DNA from 2 places in the Shewanella rhizosphaerae genome. Region 2 is predicted to be linked to the other one. Evidence: riboswitches for the same ligand, from Rfam matches in the RefSeq annotation. Region 2 holds a riboswitch; the other holds the start of a gene.
The links. Region 2 has a riboswitch for lysine ahead of lysC (lysine-sensitive aspartokinase 3). Riboswitches for the same ligand answer to the same signal wherever they lie in the genome.
Positions count from the first base shown of each region.

Region 1: it holds a riboswitch for lysine, as region 2 does, so the genes downstream of both, K0I63_RS13380 (Na+/H+ antiporter NhaC family protein) here and lysC (lysine-sensitive aspartokinase 3) in region 2, are expected to answer to the same signal.

Region 1 is NZ_CP080420.1:3,045,812-3,053,380, forward strand. It holds gene K0I63_RS13375 (M3 family metallopeptidase) at 1-1,252, shown strand, start outside; gene K0I63_RS13380 (Na+/H+ antiporter NhaC family protein) at 1,359-2,924, opposite strand; lysine riboswitch at 3,003-3,219, opposite strand; gene K0I63_RS13385 (electron transfer flavoprotein subunit alpha/FixB family protein) at 3,368-4,291, opposite strand; gene K0I63_RS13390 (electron transfer flavoprotein subunit beta/FixA family protein) at 4,292-5,041, opposite strand; gene K0I63_RS13395 (H-NS histone family protein) at 5,354-5,746, shown strand; gene K0I63_RS13400 (amidohydrolase family protein) at 6,101-7,569, shown strand, end outside.
Region 2 is NZ_CP080420.1:889,979-897,547, forward strand. It holds gene K0I63_RS04020 (TetR/AcrR family transcriptional regulator) at 1-336, opposite strand, end outside; gene K0I63_RS04025 (dihydrofolate reductase family protein) at 436-972, shown strand; gene arcA (two-component system response regulator ArcA) at 1,460-2,179, opposite strand; gene K0I63_RS04035 (DUF3293 domain-containing protein) at 2,757-3,188, shown strand; lysine riboswitch at 3,292-3,468, shown strand; gene lysC (lysine-sensitive aspartokinase 3) at 3,598-4,956, shown strand; gene K0I63_RS04045 (succinylglutamate desuccinylase/aspartoacylase family protein) at 4,953-6,059, shown strand; gene K0I63_RS04050 (S8 family serine peptidase) at 6,179-7,569, opposite strand, start outside.

The DNA of each region.
Region 1 (7,569 bases), 2.2 Mb from region 2:
CCTGGCACAGCTTCGCGCCGAGCGCGCCCAATTACTGGGTTACAAGAGCTGGGCCGACTACCGCCTGACACCGCAGATGGCCAAGACCCCGGATGCCGTCTACCAGATGTTCGGCTCTATGGTGCCCGCCGTGGTGGCCAACACCCAGAAAGAAGCCGATGATATCCAGGCGATGATCGACAAGACAGGTGGCGACTTCACCCTGGCGCCATGGGACTGGGCGTTTTATGCCGAGAAGGTGCGCAAAGATAAGTTCGACCTGGACGGCGCCGCCATCAAGCCCTACTTCGAATTCAACCGCGTGCTGCAAGACGGCGTTTTCTTCACCCTGGAGCGTCTCTATGGTGTGACCCTCAAGCCGCGCCCGGACTTGCCTGTCTACCATGAAGATGTGAAGGCCTACGAGATGTTTGACGCCGACGGCAGCTCTATGGCGATCTTCTACGCCGACTACTTTGCCCGCGAAGGCAAGCGCGGCGGCGCCTGGATGAGCTCCTTCGTGACCCAGTCTAAGCTGCTAAACCAGAAGCCTGTAGTGGTCAACGTGATGAACATCAAGAAGGCGCCAGAGGGTGAGCCGACCTTCGTCAGCTACGACGAAGTGACCACCATGTTCCACGAGATGGGCCATGGCACCCACGGCATGTTCTCTAAGGTGACCTATCCTAGCCTGTCGGGCACGGCCGTTTCCCGCGACTTTGTAGAGTTCCCCTCGACCTTCGAAGAAGATTGGGCCGCCCACCCCGAGGTACTGGCCAACTACGCCAAGCACTATGAGACAGGCGAAGTGATCCCCGCTGAGCTGCTACAGAAACTGCTGAAATCACGCAGCTTCAACCAAGGCTTCGACACCTTGGAATATATGGCGGCGGCCCTGGTGGATCTCGAGTGGCACTCACTGAGCGCCGACACTCCGCTGCAAGATGTGGCCGAGTTCGAAGCCAAGGCACTTAAGAAACACGGCATCAATATCGCCGCCGTGCCGCCACGCTACAAGTCGACCTACTTTGCCCACGCCTTCCCGGGTGGCTATTCGGCCAGCTACTACGCCTACATGTGGAGCGAGATCCTGGCGGCCGACGCTTTCGCCTATGTGCAGACCCAGGGCGGCCTCAACCGCGAGATAGGCATGAAGTATCGCAAGACCATCCGCGAGGTGGGTAACAGCGTGCCGCCGATGGAAGCGTACAAGGCCTTCCGTGGTCAGGCACCGACCACTGATGCCCTGCTTCAGCGCCGTGGCCTCAACTAATTCCTGCCTCAACGCACTCCCCAGTAATGGGGAGTCACCCATAAAAAAATGCCGCTCTATGAGCGGCATTTTTATATCTAATGAACCTTGATTTGGCGTAGCTGAATTAAGCCGGGCGATTGGCCTTATGGCGCAGCACCAAAACGCTCACCACAAACAGCGCACTACAGGCCGCCAGACCGGCGCCTACGGATTCGGTGAAGCCCAGCACGGTATAGCCCACCAAACTGATCCCCGCCACGATAAGGGCATAGGGCAGCTGAGTCAGCACATGGTCTATGTGGTGACAGTTGGCGCCGGTAGAGGACAAGATGGTGGTGTCCGAGATAGGCGAGCAGTGATCGCCAAACACTGCGCCCGCCAGCACTGAGGCCAGCATAGGCAACATCATGTTGGTATGGGTGCCCATGGCCATGTCGGCGGCGATAGGCAGCATGATGCCGAAGGTGCCCCAGCTGGTGCCGGTAGAGAAGGCGGTCAGGCCCGCCAGCACGAACAGTACGGCTGGCAGTAGCGCGAACGGAATATTACCGGTCGCCAGGCTGGCCATATATTTACCCGTCTCCATCTGGCCTATCACACCGGCGATGGTCCAGGCGAACAGCAGAATATAGATGGCGGGCAGCATAGAGCGGGCACCGGCAATCACGCCTTTGAAGATAAGCGCCTTATCCAGTCCCTGACTGACCACCAATACCAAGGTCGCAGCCAGGCCAACCACGGCGCCGAAGAAGAGCGATGAGGCAACGTCTGTCTTCTCGAAGGCACCAATGACGCTAAAGGGCAGACTCTCTGCCGCCAGGGCGTCGGCGCCACTACCTATCATGAAGTAGATGGTGGCAAACACCAGCACAGTAATAGGCAGGAACAGGCCTAATATCTTGCCAGAATCGGCCTCAGGCAGGTCGCTGTTAGCCCCTGGCGGCAGGCCCTTGGCCTCGTCATACAGGTTGCCCTTCTGGGCGTTGAGTTCATGCTGACGCATGGGTCCCACATCCAGCCCCATGAAGGCGACGCATAGCAGCAAAACCAGGGCGAAGATGGCGTAGAAGTTCATCGGGATCATCTGAATAAACACGCTCAGATGACCGCTGTCGGTGAAACCGTGGGCGGTGAGTATGCCGCCGATCAGCGCGATGATGTACGCGCCCCAGCTAGAGACGGGCGAGATCACACAGATAGGCGCGGCGGTTGAGTCCAGCAGATAAGCCAGTTTGCTGCGCGAGATATAGTATCTGTCGGTGAGCGGTCTGGCGACACTGCCCACCACCAGACTATTGAAGTAATCATCGATAAAGACCACGCAGCCCAGGAACATGGTGAGTAGCTTGGCATCACGCTTGTTGCGAATATGCTGGCGCGCCCAATCGGCAAAGGCCTTGGCGGCGCCGCTGACGGTGATCAGGGCGGTGATCATCCCAAGCAGAATCAAGAAGCCCAGCAGATAGACGTTCCAACTGTTTAGGGCGCCATCATCCCAAAACAGGCCCACCACCTGCTGTCCCAGGTATTGACCCATATCCAGCGGTGAAAAATCGGCAATTAACAGTGCCCCCAGGAGGATCCCCACACCGAGTGAGAGCAGGACGCGGCGGGTAAAGATCGCCAGCAGAATCGCTACCACGGGCGGCAGCAAAGAAAGTGCCGAATCGGCATAACTCAAAGTTGTCATTGTAAAATTTTGTCTTCGTTAAAATACGAATGGAGGGCAACTGAACTGGTGGGATATAGCATGAGATATTACACCTGTCCTATCAGTAGCGCTCCATAGTGATACCCATTCTCGGTATACCTTCCACTTATCAATCCAGATAAGAAGCACTATGGCAGTGCTGCCTCTATTCGATGACAGCCCCAGCGGCAAGCCTTGATCAACTCCACCACTTCGGCACCAAATCCTTTCATATTCGCTTAACGGCATCACCCTAACGAATACTACTGATATTTAATGCACCTCTACGTCTCAGGACGCCTGCCAATGTCACTATCGGCAAACGTGAGGCACATAAAAACACAAGCGGCTTTAAGGACGCTACCTCAAAGCCGCTCCATGTGATCTATATCACACTATATTTTAGATGAACACCAAAGTGCTCACCAAGCATTTACATTTTATTAAAGAAGTTCGAGTAGCTTAGGCACTGCCTCGAACAGATCCGCTTCCAGACCATAGTCGGCTACCTGGAAGATAGGCGCTTCTGGATCTTTGTTGATCGCCACGATCACCTTAGAATCTTTCATCCCCGCAAGGTGCTGGATGGCACCCGAGATACCCACGGCGATATAGAGATCCGGCGCGACAATCTTACCCGTCTGACCCACCTGTAGATCGTTTGGCACGTAACCGGCATCAACCGCGGCGCGCGATGCACCCAGTGCCCCGCCCAGCTTATCGGCCAACTGCTCGAGAATCGCGAAGTTCTCGGCGCTGCCCATGGCGCGGCCACCTGAAACCACCACAGAGGCGGCGCCTAGATCGGGACGCTCTGACACTGACAGGGTCTGAGTCACAAACTCAACATCGCCGCTGTATTCGTTGTCCAGGGTCTGCACCGAGGCGCTACCGTCCTGGGCTACCGCATCGAAGGCGCTGGCGCGAACCGTCATCACCTTGATGTTGTCAAGGCTCTGAACCGTCGCCATGGCGCTACCGGCATAGATAGGACGCACGAAGGTGTCTTCGCTCACCACTTCGACCACTTCAGAAAGCTGCGCCACATCCAGAAGCGCCGCCACACGAGGCAGCACATCTTTACCTACGCTTGAAGCCGCAGCCAGGATGTGTTGATACTCGCTGGCCACTGAGACGATCAGCTGTGACAGGTTTTCGGCGATGGCATTGGCATAAACGCCGCTATCGGCAACCAGTACCTGACGCACACCGGCAAGCTGCTTGGCGCTTTCGGCCGCGGCGCCACAGTTATGACCGGCTACCAGCACATCGACTTCGCTGCCGATAGCCTGGGCACAAGCCACAACCTTGGCGGTATCGAGTTTTAAAGTCGCATTATCATGTTCTGCTATTACTAGAATCGCCATTTAGATCACCTTCGCTTCATTCTTTAGCTTTTCCACCAGCTCCTCGACAGAAGCCACCATAATACCCGCTTGACGCTCGGCAGGCGGTGTCACCTTGAGCACCTTCTGGTGCTGCTTCAGGGTCACGCCCAGGCTGTCTACCGTCACGGTATCGAGCGGCTTACGTTTCGCCTTCATGATGTTAGGTAATTTGGCATAGCGAGGCTCGTTCAGACGCAGGTCTGTGGTGACAATCGCAGGCAGTGGCATCTTAAGGGTCTGCAGGCCGCCGTCGATTTCACGGGTCACCACAAGTTGTTCGCCCTCAACCTTCACCTCAGAGGCAAAGGTAGCCTGAGGCAGTCCAGCCAACGCCGCCAGCATCTGGCCAGTCTGGTTGTTGTCGCCATCGATTGATTGCTTACCCAGCATGATCAGCTGAGCCTGTTCATTGGCTTGAATCGCATTAAGGATCTTTGCAATAGAAAGCGGCGCAAGCTCTTCGTCGGTTTCAACATGAATACCGCGGTCGGCGCCCAGCGCCATCGCCGTGCGTAGCTGCTCTTGCGACGCCTTAGGCCCTATGGTTGCTACCACAATCTCGGTCGCAATACCTGCTTCTTTCAAACGTACCGCTTCTTCTACAGCAATCTCACAAAATGGGTTAATGGCCATCTTCAGATTTGCGGTATCGACATTTGTATTGTCAGCGTTAACCCTGACCTTCACATTAGCATCGACGACGCGTTTAACTGGCACCAATACTTTCATAAGGCTTCCTTCTTACGTCTTTATTCTGGATAACAAATAGTGCATAGCGAAACTATCACCAACTTATGCCACTTTACGTGCTGTTGACGTTAACGTCAACAGGAAGTCATCAGCATCTTTGTATCAGATCAAAAACAGCGTGTTTAGGGGGAAGTAAAGGGTCAAAAAGGGGCGAAAATAGAGAAGCTGAAATAAAATTTACATTAAAGCGTCAAATATTCATTTAATTCGTTTGATAAAACCTTTTTTAGTTTCTATTATTAGCCCTGTAATCCTATTTACTATTTTATTTTTAAGCAGGACATAATTAATATGAGCGAATTTCTAGATATATTGACGCATGGTCGTCGCTTTAAAGCTGCTGTTAAAGATTTGTCGGTAGAAGATTTAAAAGATGTAGCGGTTAAGCTTGAAAAAATCATCACCGAGAAAGAGAAGCAAGCAGAAGAAGAAAGCGCGGTTATGGCCGAGCGCAATGCAAAGATAGAAGAGATTCGCCAACAAATGGAAGCTGTTGGTTTATCAATTGACGATTTAGGTACAGTGGCTGCTAAGCCAGCTCCTAAAAAACGTGCTCCACGCCCACCAAAATATAAAATTGAAGTGAATGGCGAAACGATCACTTGGACGGGTCAGGGTCGCACACCAACCGTATTTAAGAATGAATTAGATAAGGGTCGTTCACTCGAAGACTTCCTTATCTAAGCCTAAACGCCCCACTTAGGGCGTCGCAAGCAAAAGCCAACCTCAAGGTTGGCTTTTTTATTTCTACTCTTTATTTGTGATTAAGCGCGTTTTGCCCTTTATGTCGCTCATTTGCCTTGGCCATCTCTAGAGTATTTTATCTATCCTTATTTAGGTCATTCATTTAGGTCATGCTTCCGGCCATTATTCCTTGCAACTATTTCCGTCAAAGTTAGCCAATCAATAGCCTATCCTTTCGGATAACACCTGCCCTATGGTTTGACATAAACCGATACAGTTCCGCCCTTGGAAATTGTTCATGATATGGGATAATCTTGGGCTACTTTTGATCCCAGCCAATAATAATTAAACTCTATGCGAATCCATTTTCTCTCTGTGAGCGCGAATCTGGCGGCCTGTCTCTTGGCGAGTCCGTCCGCGATAGCGAATTCTCAATTAACTGATAACACGCCAAAATTAACAGCGCTGTCCCACGCCACCCTGATGATCGCCCCCGGCGAAACCAGGCAGGATGCCACACTGTTAATTGAAGATAATAAAATTAAAGCCATTATCCCCAGCGACAAAATACCCGAGGATGCCTATGTCATCGACATGACGGGTAAGTTGATATATCCCGGCTTTATCGATCCCTACACCAATTACGGTATCGACTTTAAATATGACCAGCAGAAAGTGGCTCGCCCGGTATATGAAATTAAGCGTATCGGTGGCAACGCCGATAATGGTGCCGTGCACGCAGAGAAAGAGTGGTTTAACTATATTTATCCCGACCAGGAAGCGGCGAAGCAATGGATAGATAATGGATTTACCAGCGTACAAACCGGCATGTTGGATGGGATATTCAGAGGCCGGGCGGCGACTGTCTCGCTGGCGCCGTTAAAAGCCAATGACATTATTTATCGCGCAAAATCCAGCCACCTGCTCGCCTTCGATAAAGGCAGTTCGATTCAGGATTATCCCAACTCCTTGATGGGCAGTATCGCCCTTATTCGGCAAACTCTGGCCGATGCCAACTGGTATCAGGCCAATATCGATAAAGCCGACTCGGCCACCCAAGAGAAGAACATAGAGTTTAATATCGCGCTCGAACGCCTGGGTGATATAAGCAAGGGCCCTACGGTATTTGAAACCAAGAATTTAAATAACTTACTGCGCGCCGCTCACTTATTAAACGAGTTTAAATTGCCGGCGACTCTGGTCGGCAGTGGCCGAGAATATGCGCGACTCGATGAGGTGAAAGCCAGCGGCTTTAGCATTATTGCGCCGCTCAATTTTCCTGCTGCGCCCAATATTAAAGATGGCGATAAAGAGAGAGAGATAAGCCTGGCTCATCTACGCCACTGGGAACGCGCGCCGAGTAATCCTCATGCACTGGAAAGCGCCGGTATTCCCTTTGCCTTTACCCAACATGGCATCAAGGCCGACGCCTTCTGGCCTAGACTCAGACAGGCGGTCAAGCAGGGGCTGAGCCAAGAGACGGCATTGGCGGCGCTCACCACAGAGGCGGCAGAAATTGCCGGCATCTCAGCCTTCAGCGGCAAGCTGAAACCCGGCTTCATGGCAGATCTTGTGGTCACCGACGGTGACATCTTTACCCAAGGCAAGATAGTCAGCGTCTGGCTGCAAGGCAGCGAGACCCAAAAGGTACCCCGCGACAGACACTGGCTAAGCCAGGGCTATCAGCTGACCCTGGGCGAACTCACCCTAGATCTGGACTTGGTCGATGACGACAAGCTGAGCGGCACCCTGGCCAGCGGCGAGCAGGAGATCAAACTTAGCGATCTTAAGTATGCCAAGGAGCGTCTCACCTTCAACGCCGA
Region 2 (7,569 bases):
CCCTAACATGATTTGTAGTAGCCCGTTGTATTGCTGCAACAATTCAATATAGCTGACACATAAACGCCTTAATTCGCCTTGCCAATCAGGGTCTGCTTGAGGTTGATAGACTTCGGATACGAGCGAAGAGGTAAGGGCTTCTAACAATGCATTCTTGTTTTTAAAATAGTGATAGATTGCCATTGGATCCACGTTTAATTCTGTTGCCAATGAGCGGATACTCGGTGTTTTACTATCTCTTTTCATCAAAGACTTAGCTGCTTCTAGTATGCTTTGCGCACTTAACTGCGACTGTTTTCCATTAGGGCGTCCACGTTTCTTTTCATTGACACTCATTTGAGCTCCCGATAAACTTACTATTATTTCTACGGCGTAGAAATTATTTTAAACCATATTTTAGCTTGGCTCAATCACCATAAACTTGACGAGGTGCTCATGGCAAACATCGTATTCATTGCAACCAGTTTAGATGGATATATCGCAGATAAGCGAGGCAAACTCGACTGGCTACATTCAGTTCCTAATCCAAACAATATTGATACGGGATTTGTCGCTTTGATGGAGAGAGTTGACGGCTTAGTAATGGGGCGGAATACCTTAGATATGGTGCTGAGTTTTGATTGTGACTGGCCTTATAGTAAGCCGGTGTTTGTGTTGAGTAACACTATGACCGAAGTTCCTCAAGGTTATGAAGATAAAGTTTTTTTAGTTAAAGGGAAGCTAGTTGATATTATCGCTGACTTGAATGCGAAGGGATTCAATGAGCTATACATTGACGGTGGAGTGACGATTCAAAATTTCCTTAAAGAAGATCTGATCGATGAAATGGTGATTACTCGTTTTCCTATTTTACTTGGTGGTGGAGTCCCCCTATTTGGTGAACTTGAAAGCCCACTAAGTTTTAACGTGATTAAGAGTGAAGTGGTATTAGATTCTTTGACCCAAACCACTTATCACCGAAAGAGAGCATAGAGACTTTCTTGTCGGAGAGTCGTGAATGTTCGAAAGGCCGACTCGATACTCAGGTATCGTTTTGGTTAGGTCTAAATCCTTCCCTAGGATTCTAGACATTCCCCATTTCCCTGTGGGTCAGGGAGGAAATGCCTTGAAATGTCGGGAACATTTCAAGGCCCTGGCCACCGGGGATAACTCTCCATAAACAGAGACAAATCCATGTACAAATACCAAGTCTTTCCATCCATGGGCTTTGGCATAAGTGTTCTAGACACAAATCGCCTCTTAGCCCATCCATGGGCTCCGGGGATAAGTATATCCCTATACAAATCCCCTCTATGGCCTTCTGACCTCCATGGAAGGAGGAAATGCCTTGAAATGTCTGGAACATTTCAGGCCCTGGCCACCGGGAATAATTCTCCATAAACAGAAAATCCATGTACAAAAAAGCCAGTCGTTAGACTGGCTTTTTAATCGAATCACATTTGCGCTAGCTGGATGTGATTTATGCTTCTTCTAAGTTACCGCAGAAACGATAGCCTTCGCCGTGGATGGTGGCGATGATTTCTGGCGTATCTGGCAAGCTTTCGAAGTGTTTACGGATGCGACGAATGGTCACGTCCACGGTACGGTCGTGTGGCTTAAGCTCACGGCCTGTCATCTTCATCAGCAGGTCGGCACGGGTCAGGATCTTGCCTGGGTTCTCAACGAAGTGCAGCATGGCGCGGAACTCACTGCGGGGCAGCTTGTACGACTCGCCTTGTGGGCTTACCAGTGAACGGCTGTTGATCTCTAGGCTCCAACCGTTGAAGCGGTAGAATTCTACGGCACTCTTTTCTTCGGTTTCGCCGCCAGTGCTGTTGACGCGAGTCAGCAGGTTGCGTGCACGGATAGTCAGTTCGCGTGGGTTAAATGGCTTGGTGATATAGTCATCGGCACCAATTTCCAGACCCAAGATCTTGTCAACTTCGTTGTCACGGCCGGTAAGGAAGATAAGGCCGATGTTATTGATTTCACGAAGTTCACGCGCAAGCAGCAGACCATTCTTACCTGGTAGGTTGATATCCATAACCACAAGATTGATCTTGTTTTCCTGCATGGCTTTATGCATCTCTGCGCCGTCATTGGCTTCAGTTACCACATATCCTTCAGCCTCGAAAATACTTCTTAGCGTGTTCCGGGTAACGGCTTCATCTTCAACGATCAGAATGTGCGGGTTTTGCATATTTATTTACCTAATATTTGTTTAAAACTGTTCTAACCATGAGCGCTAGTTGGTGCTGCTGCGCCCTATCTGTCTTCGCGACAATTACCGAACTCACGTAGTGCTTTTATCAAACCCAATTGGTACAGCAACACACTTCATGATTAGTAAAGTATACGTATCTCTTTCAAAAGACACGCGAACTGTTACTCACTTCGATTAACAATAGTTGGGAATAGTTCCGTTAACTATGTAATATTTTCAAGTTTAAATGCTAAATCAGCCTAAGCTCACATTTTATACAGGAAATTGACTAACTTTTGATGACCTTGTCGTCGACAAGATGTAACAAAAAGTATTTCATCGTGAGATGAGTGGAAGTGAATCAACGAACTTATTGTACTCGTTTTAGTCATTTGTTAACAAATGAAATGTTAACAAAATTCCTTTGAGATTTGATGTAAATCACATTTGTGTTCATAAGGTCATGATTTTAATGGTATTAATAAAATTTAATAAAGTGACCTGTCTCACACCTCTAGGAAGGCGGAGGAATTTTGCTATAATCGACGGAATCTAATTTAGGAATATTTTAGTGATGAGTACAGCAAGAGAACACCTTTGGCAATGCTATCAGCAAACGCAGTTCTTACTTACACAACCTTTCTCCCCTTCGTTATCATTTGCAATCATTACCGCTCATAATCCTAAAGGCCAACACCTTTCTCCCTCGCAAAACCGTCTCCTCGACAAACAGCTTCAACGTCATATTCAACGTCTTCAATATCCTTATCGTGCTCTGATTGGCGCCTCCAGTGACAGAGGTCATATGGAGAAGAGCTGGGCCGTGTCTATCGATAAGGCCGCAGCCGTAGCTCTTGGCAAGGTGTTTAATCAAAACGCCATCTATTTTGTCGATGAGGACGAGCTGCAACTGGTGCCTTGTCTGGTGGAGTATGACGAGCTCACCCTGGGCAAGTTTTCTGCCCGGGTCTGTCTGGTCAGCGAGCTGCCCGACATCAGCCGCTAGCAGGCGGGGGAACTTGAGAGGCTTTCATCAAGACAGGCTAAAATATCGTTGACTTTTTATTCTGTTATTTGATAGTTTTCTTGCATCCTAACCTTAAGGTTAGTGATACAGAAGAGGAGCGTTAACTAGGTAGTAAGCCCGAGGAGTCCAAACTCCGTTGACGGTTTATGAGGGAGATTAACGCCGAGGTAAAGAGATGTTTGGTTTCATCTGTTTATCGGTCGACTGGGCTGAATCCCACCGATTGTCACCTGTTTTTTGGTGGAGAGCTTCTGGTGGCAATCGCTGTTTCCCGTCTTGGGGTGCGTCATCTTTGCACCAGGCTCTTCGAACGAAGTAAGTTCGGAGCGTATTCAATGTTATCTATTTTTTTTGTGTCATCGTCAGCTACTTGGGTTGAGGTGCGCTAATGTCTATTGTTGTTGCTAAGTTTGGTGGAACCTCTGTCGCCGATTATGAGGCGATGAACCGCTGCGCCGATATCGTATTGGCCAATCCTGAAACCCGCGTGGTGGTCGTCAGCGCCTCGAGCGGTGTGACCAATCTGCTGGTGGAGCTAACTCAGGATAATGTGGACTTTGAGCGTCGTCAGCAGCTGCTCAAGGCGATCGCCTCGATTCAATATAAGATCCTCGACGAGTTGGGTCAGCCCCATGATGTGGCCGCTCGCCTCGATGCCATCTTAAGTAAGATTGCCAGCCTGAGTGAGTCGCTCTCCCAAAACCGTAATAAGGCGACTACAGACGAACTGCTTGCCCAGGGTGAGCAGTGCTCATCTGTCTTGTTTGCTGCCGTGCTGAGAGAGAAGGGCGAGCGGGCGAGCGCCTTCGATGTGCGTCAGGTGATGCGCACCGACAGTCATTTCGGTCGCGCCGAGCCGCAGATAGAAGCGCTTAAGCAGCTTTGCACTGAGCATCTGTTGCCCCTGCTTAGTGAGCAACGAATCGTGACCCAAGGTTTTATCGGCGCCGATGAACAGGGAGCCACCACCACGTTAGGCCGTGGGGGCAGCGACTACTCTGCTGCCCTACTTGCCGAGGCGCTGGATGCGTCTGCGGTTGAGATCTGGACAGATGTGCCGGGTATCTTCACGACAGATCCACGCCTTGCACCGAATGCGCGTCCTATCCCTGAGATCAGTTTCAACGAGGCGGCCGAGATGGCCACCTTTGGTGCCAAGGTGCTGCACCCGGCAACCATTTTGCCGGCGGTCAGACACAAGATTCAGGTGTTTGTCGGTTCCAGCAAGGCGCCTGAGCTCGGTGGCACCTGGATTCGTCATCAGGTGAACGACGAGCCTATCTATCGCGCCGTGGCGGTGCGACGTGACCAGACTCTACTTAATCTGCATAGCCTACAGATGCTGCACGCCCAAGGCTTCCTGGCCGAGACCTTTGCCACCCTGGCGCGCCACAAGATCAGTGTGGACTTAATCACCACCTCAGAGGTGAACGTCTCTCTGACGCTAGATAAGACGGGCTCAGATTCGGCCGGAAACAGCCTGCTGAGCGAGGCCTTGTTGCAGGAGCTGTCGCAGCATTGCCGGGTGCGGGTAGAAGATGGCCTGGCGCTGGTGGCGATAGTGGGCAATAAGATTGCCACCACGTCGGGTGTGTGTCGCCGCGTGTTCGAGGTGTTAGAGCCCCACAATGTGCGCATGATCTGTCAGGGCGCCAGCCCACACAACTTATGTGTCCTGGTGGCCGAGTCTGAGGCGGCTCAGGTCGTCAGCGCCCTGCATCAAAACTTGTTCGAAGGGTCGCTATGAAGCCGGGTCGTTCCACGCTAAAGATTGGCGAGCTCGCCACAGGCCAAGATCTCGAGCTGAACCTATTTGAGTTTGCCCCAGTGGTGCAGACAGGGCCGAGTGTCTACATACAGGCCAACGTCCACGGCGCCGAGGTGCAGGGCAATGCGGTGATTTATCAGCTGATGCAGGCGCTCGAAGGCTGCGAGCTGCGCGGCAAGATCACCCTGGTGCCTCTGGCCAATCCGTTGGGGATCAATCAGAAGAGTGGCGAGTTTACCCTGGGCCGGTTCGACCCCATAACAGGGGTAAACTGGAACCGCGAATATCTCGATCATAAGCTGGATATTGCTAGCTGGTATCAGGGCCATAAACACCTGAACGATGCCGAGCTGATCGCCCATTTCAGGGCCTTGCTGGTCGAGCGTTGCTATAGCCGTCTGCATGAGCCCTGGGGGATCACCACGGGCCATCGTCTGGCGGTGAGCCTGCAGCAGATGGGCCATGAGGCGGATATAGTGCTGGATCTGCATACTGGCCCTAAGTCGTGTAAGCATCTCTATTGCCCCGAGTATGATAAAGACGCTGCCAAGTATTTCTCTATTCCCTACACCCTGTTGATCCCCAACGAGTTTGGCGGTGCCATGGATGAGTCTATCTTCTGTCCCTGGTGGCAGCTGAGTGAATACCTGGCCACTCAGGGGCGCGAGATTGAGGTGCCCGTATCGGCCTTTACTCTGGAGCTTGGCAGTCAGGAGAATGTCGACCTGGCCGATGCCCTGGTGGATGTCGAAGGGATCATGGCCTATCTCAGCAAGCGCGGCGTAATAAGTGAGCGGGTTGAGCCAGCTGAGATGCCACGCTACGCCTGTTACCTGAAAGACTATAAGAAGTATCATGCGCCGCAAGGCGGCTTGGTGGAGTATAAGGCGAAGGTTGGGCAGCCGCTTGTGGCTGGAGAACCGCTCGCCAACATCTTGCGTGTCGACAGATATGGCGAGGAGGATGCGATAGTGCCTCTGAGTCTGCCGGTGGACTGTGTGCCCGTACTACATTTTGCCTCGGCGTCTGTGTATCAAGGCACAGAGCTCTATAAGGTGATGACAAAGGTATTTGCGCTTTAGGTTTGGCTTTTAGCCTGGTGGATTTGTACTTCATCGTTCAGTGCTTGGTTTAGTCGCCTTTCGCGTTATCAATAAAAAAGGGAGCCAAGTGGCTCCCTTTTTCTGTTCAAGCTATCTGCTTACTTGCGACGACGTAGCGCGGCAAATGGTAGCATCAGCAGAGCGAACCAACCCAGTGAACCACCACCTGAAGATTTCTCTTCCTTGGCGTTAACTGTGATAGTCGCCGTACCCGCTTCACTCTCTAGCTCACCATCGCTGGCAACGACAGAGAAGGTCAGGGTGTTGTTACCTGCTGGAGCAGTAAACTTAATTTCTGCGCCACCGTTGTTGAAGGTAACAGGTGTACCTGCAGTCTGTGTCCAAGTGTAGGTCAGGCTGTCACCATCAACGTCTTTGCCATTGGCCTTAGCGGTTACCACGAAGCCTTCGGTACTTGTCATACCTGTAGGAGCCACGGTAGGTGCATCGTTGATGTTGTTAACCATAACATTAACAGTGGTCGCTGCGTTCAGGTTGCCTTCGGCATCCTTAGAGGTGTAAGTGAATGAGTCTTTACCGAAGAAATCATCTTCTGGTGTATAGGTAATAGAACCATCTTTCTCTAGAGTCACTTCACCGTGTGCAGGCTCGTCAACCAGTGTTGCTTCACCTAGTGCACCAGCTGGCGCAACATCGATGATGCGTTGTGCGTTAGCTGTCATGCCGTCACCAGTTACAGAGACGCGAGCTACTTTCTGGCTAACAGTGTCGTTTTCTAACACGTTTGCTTCCAAGGTCGCTTCTTCGTCAACAGAGAAGTTGTCTGTTTGACCTGGGTTGAAGCTAGTTGGCGTCGCCAGATAGTCGATCTCTACGCTGCCTGAAGAGGTCGCTTGCAGTGCAACATAATCGTCAGTAGTGACAGTGCCACCTTGTCCGTTGTAGTGGAAGGTTGTACCTACGCTACCGCTGATGTTTTCTGCACCGATAGTGACATTGCTTGGCATGTTAGGGATATCTAGGTAGTTGAACCAAATATCTTCTACGTCACCAGTTTGGATCCAAAGGCTGAAGCTGTACTTGTTGCCAGAGGCGTCAGCATATAGCTGGGCATCTTTCCACTCGACAACAATCCACTCGTTACCACCAGCAGAAACAACCTGGATACCTAGCTGTCCGCCACCCGTGTCGCCGACAGTGCCGTCGCTCAGGTCGTAGTCACTCCAGAACGGTGCCAGGATGTTGTTTGGATTCGCGCTATCTGGCAGTTCCTTGTTGTTCCAAGTACCAGATGCTGAACCGCCACCAACGATTGCGATACCGTTATCAGAGATGGTTAGCTGGGTGTAAGTTGCACCGTTGTACTTGAACTCAGGTAGGTTGAAGGTGAATGATTTCTCATCACAACCATCAGCACAAGCTGGTACATAGGCCAGGTCTAGGTCGAAGATACTTGGGCTAGCGCCAGTACCTTTGGCAGACTTAATCTGTGGCAGATCCAGTTGACCTACCCAGGTGATACGACCAA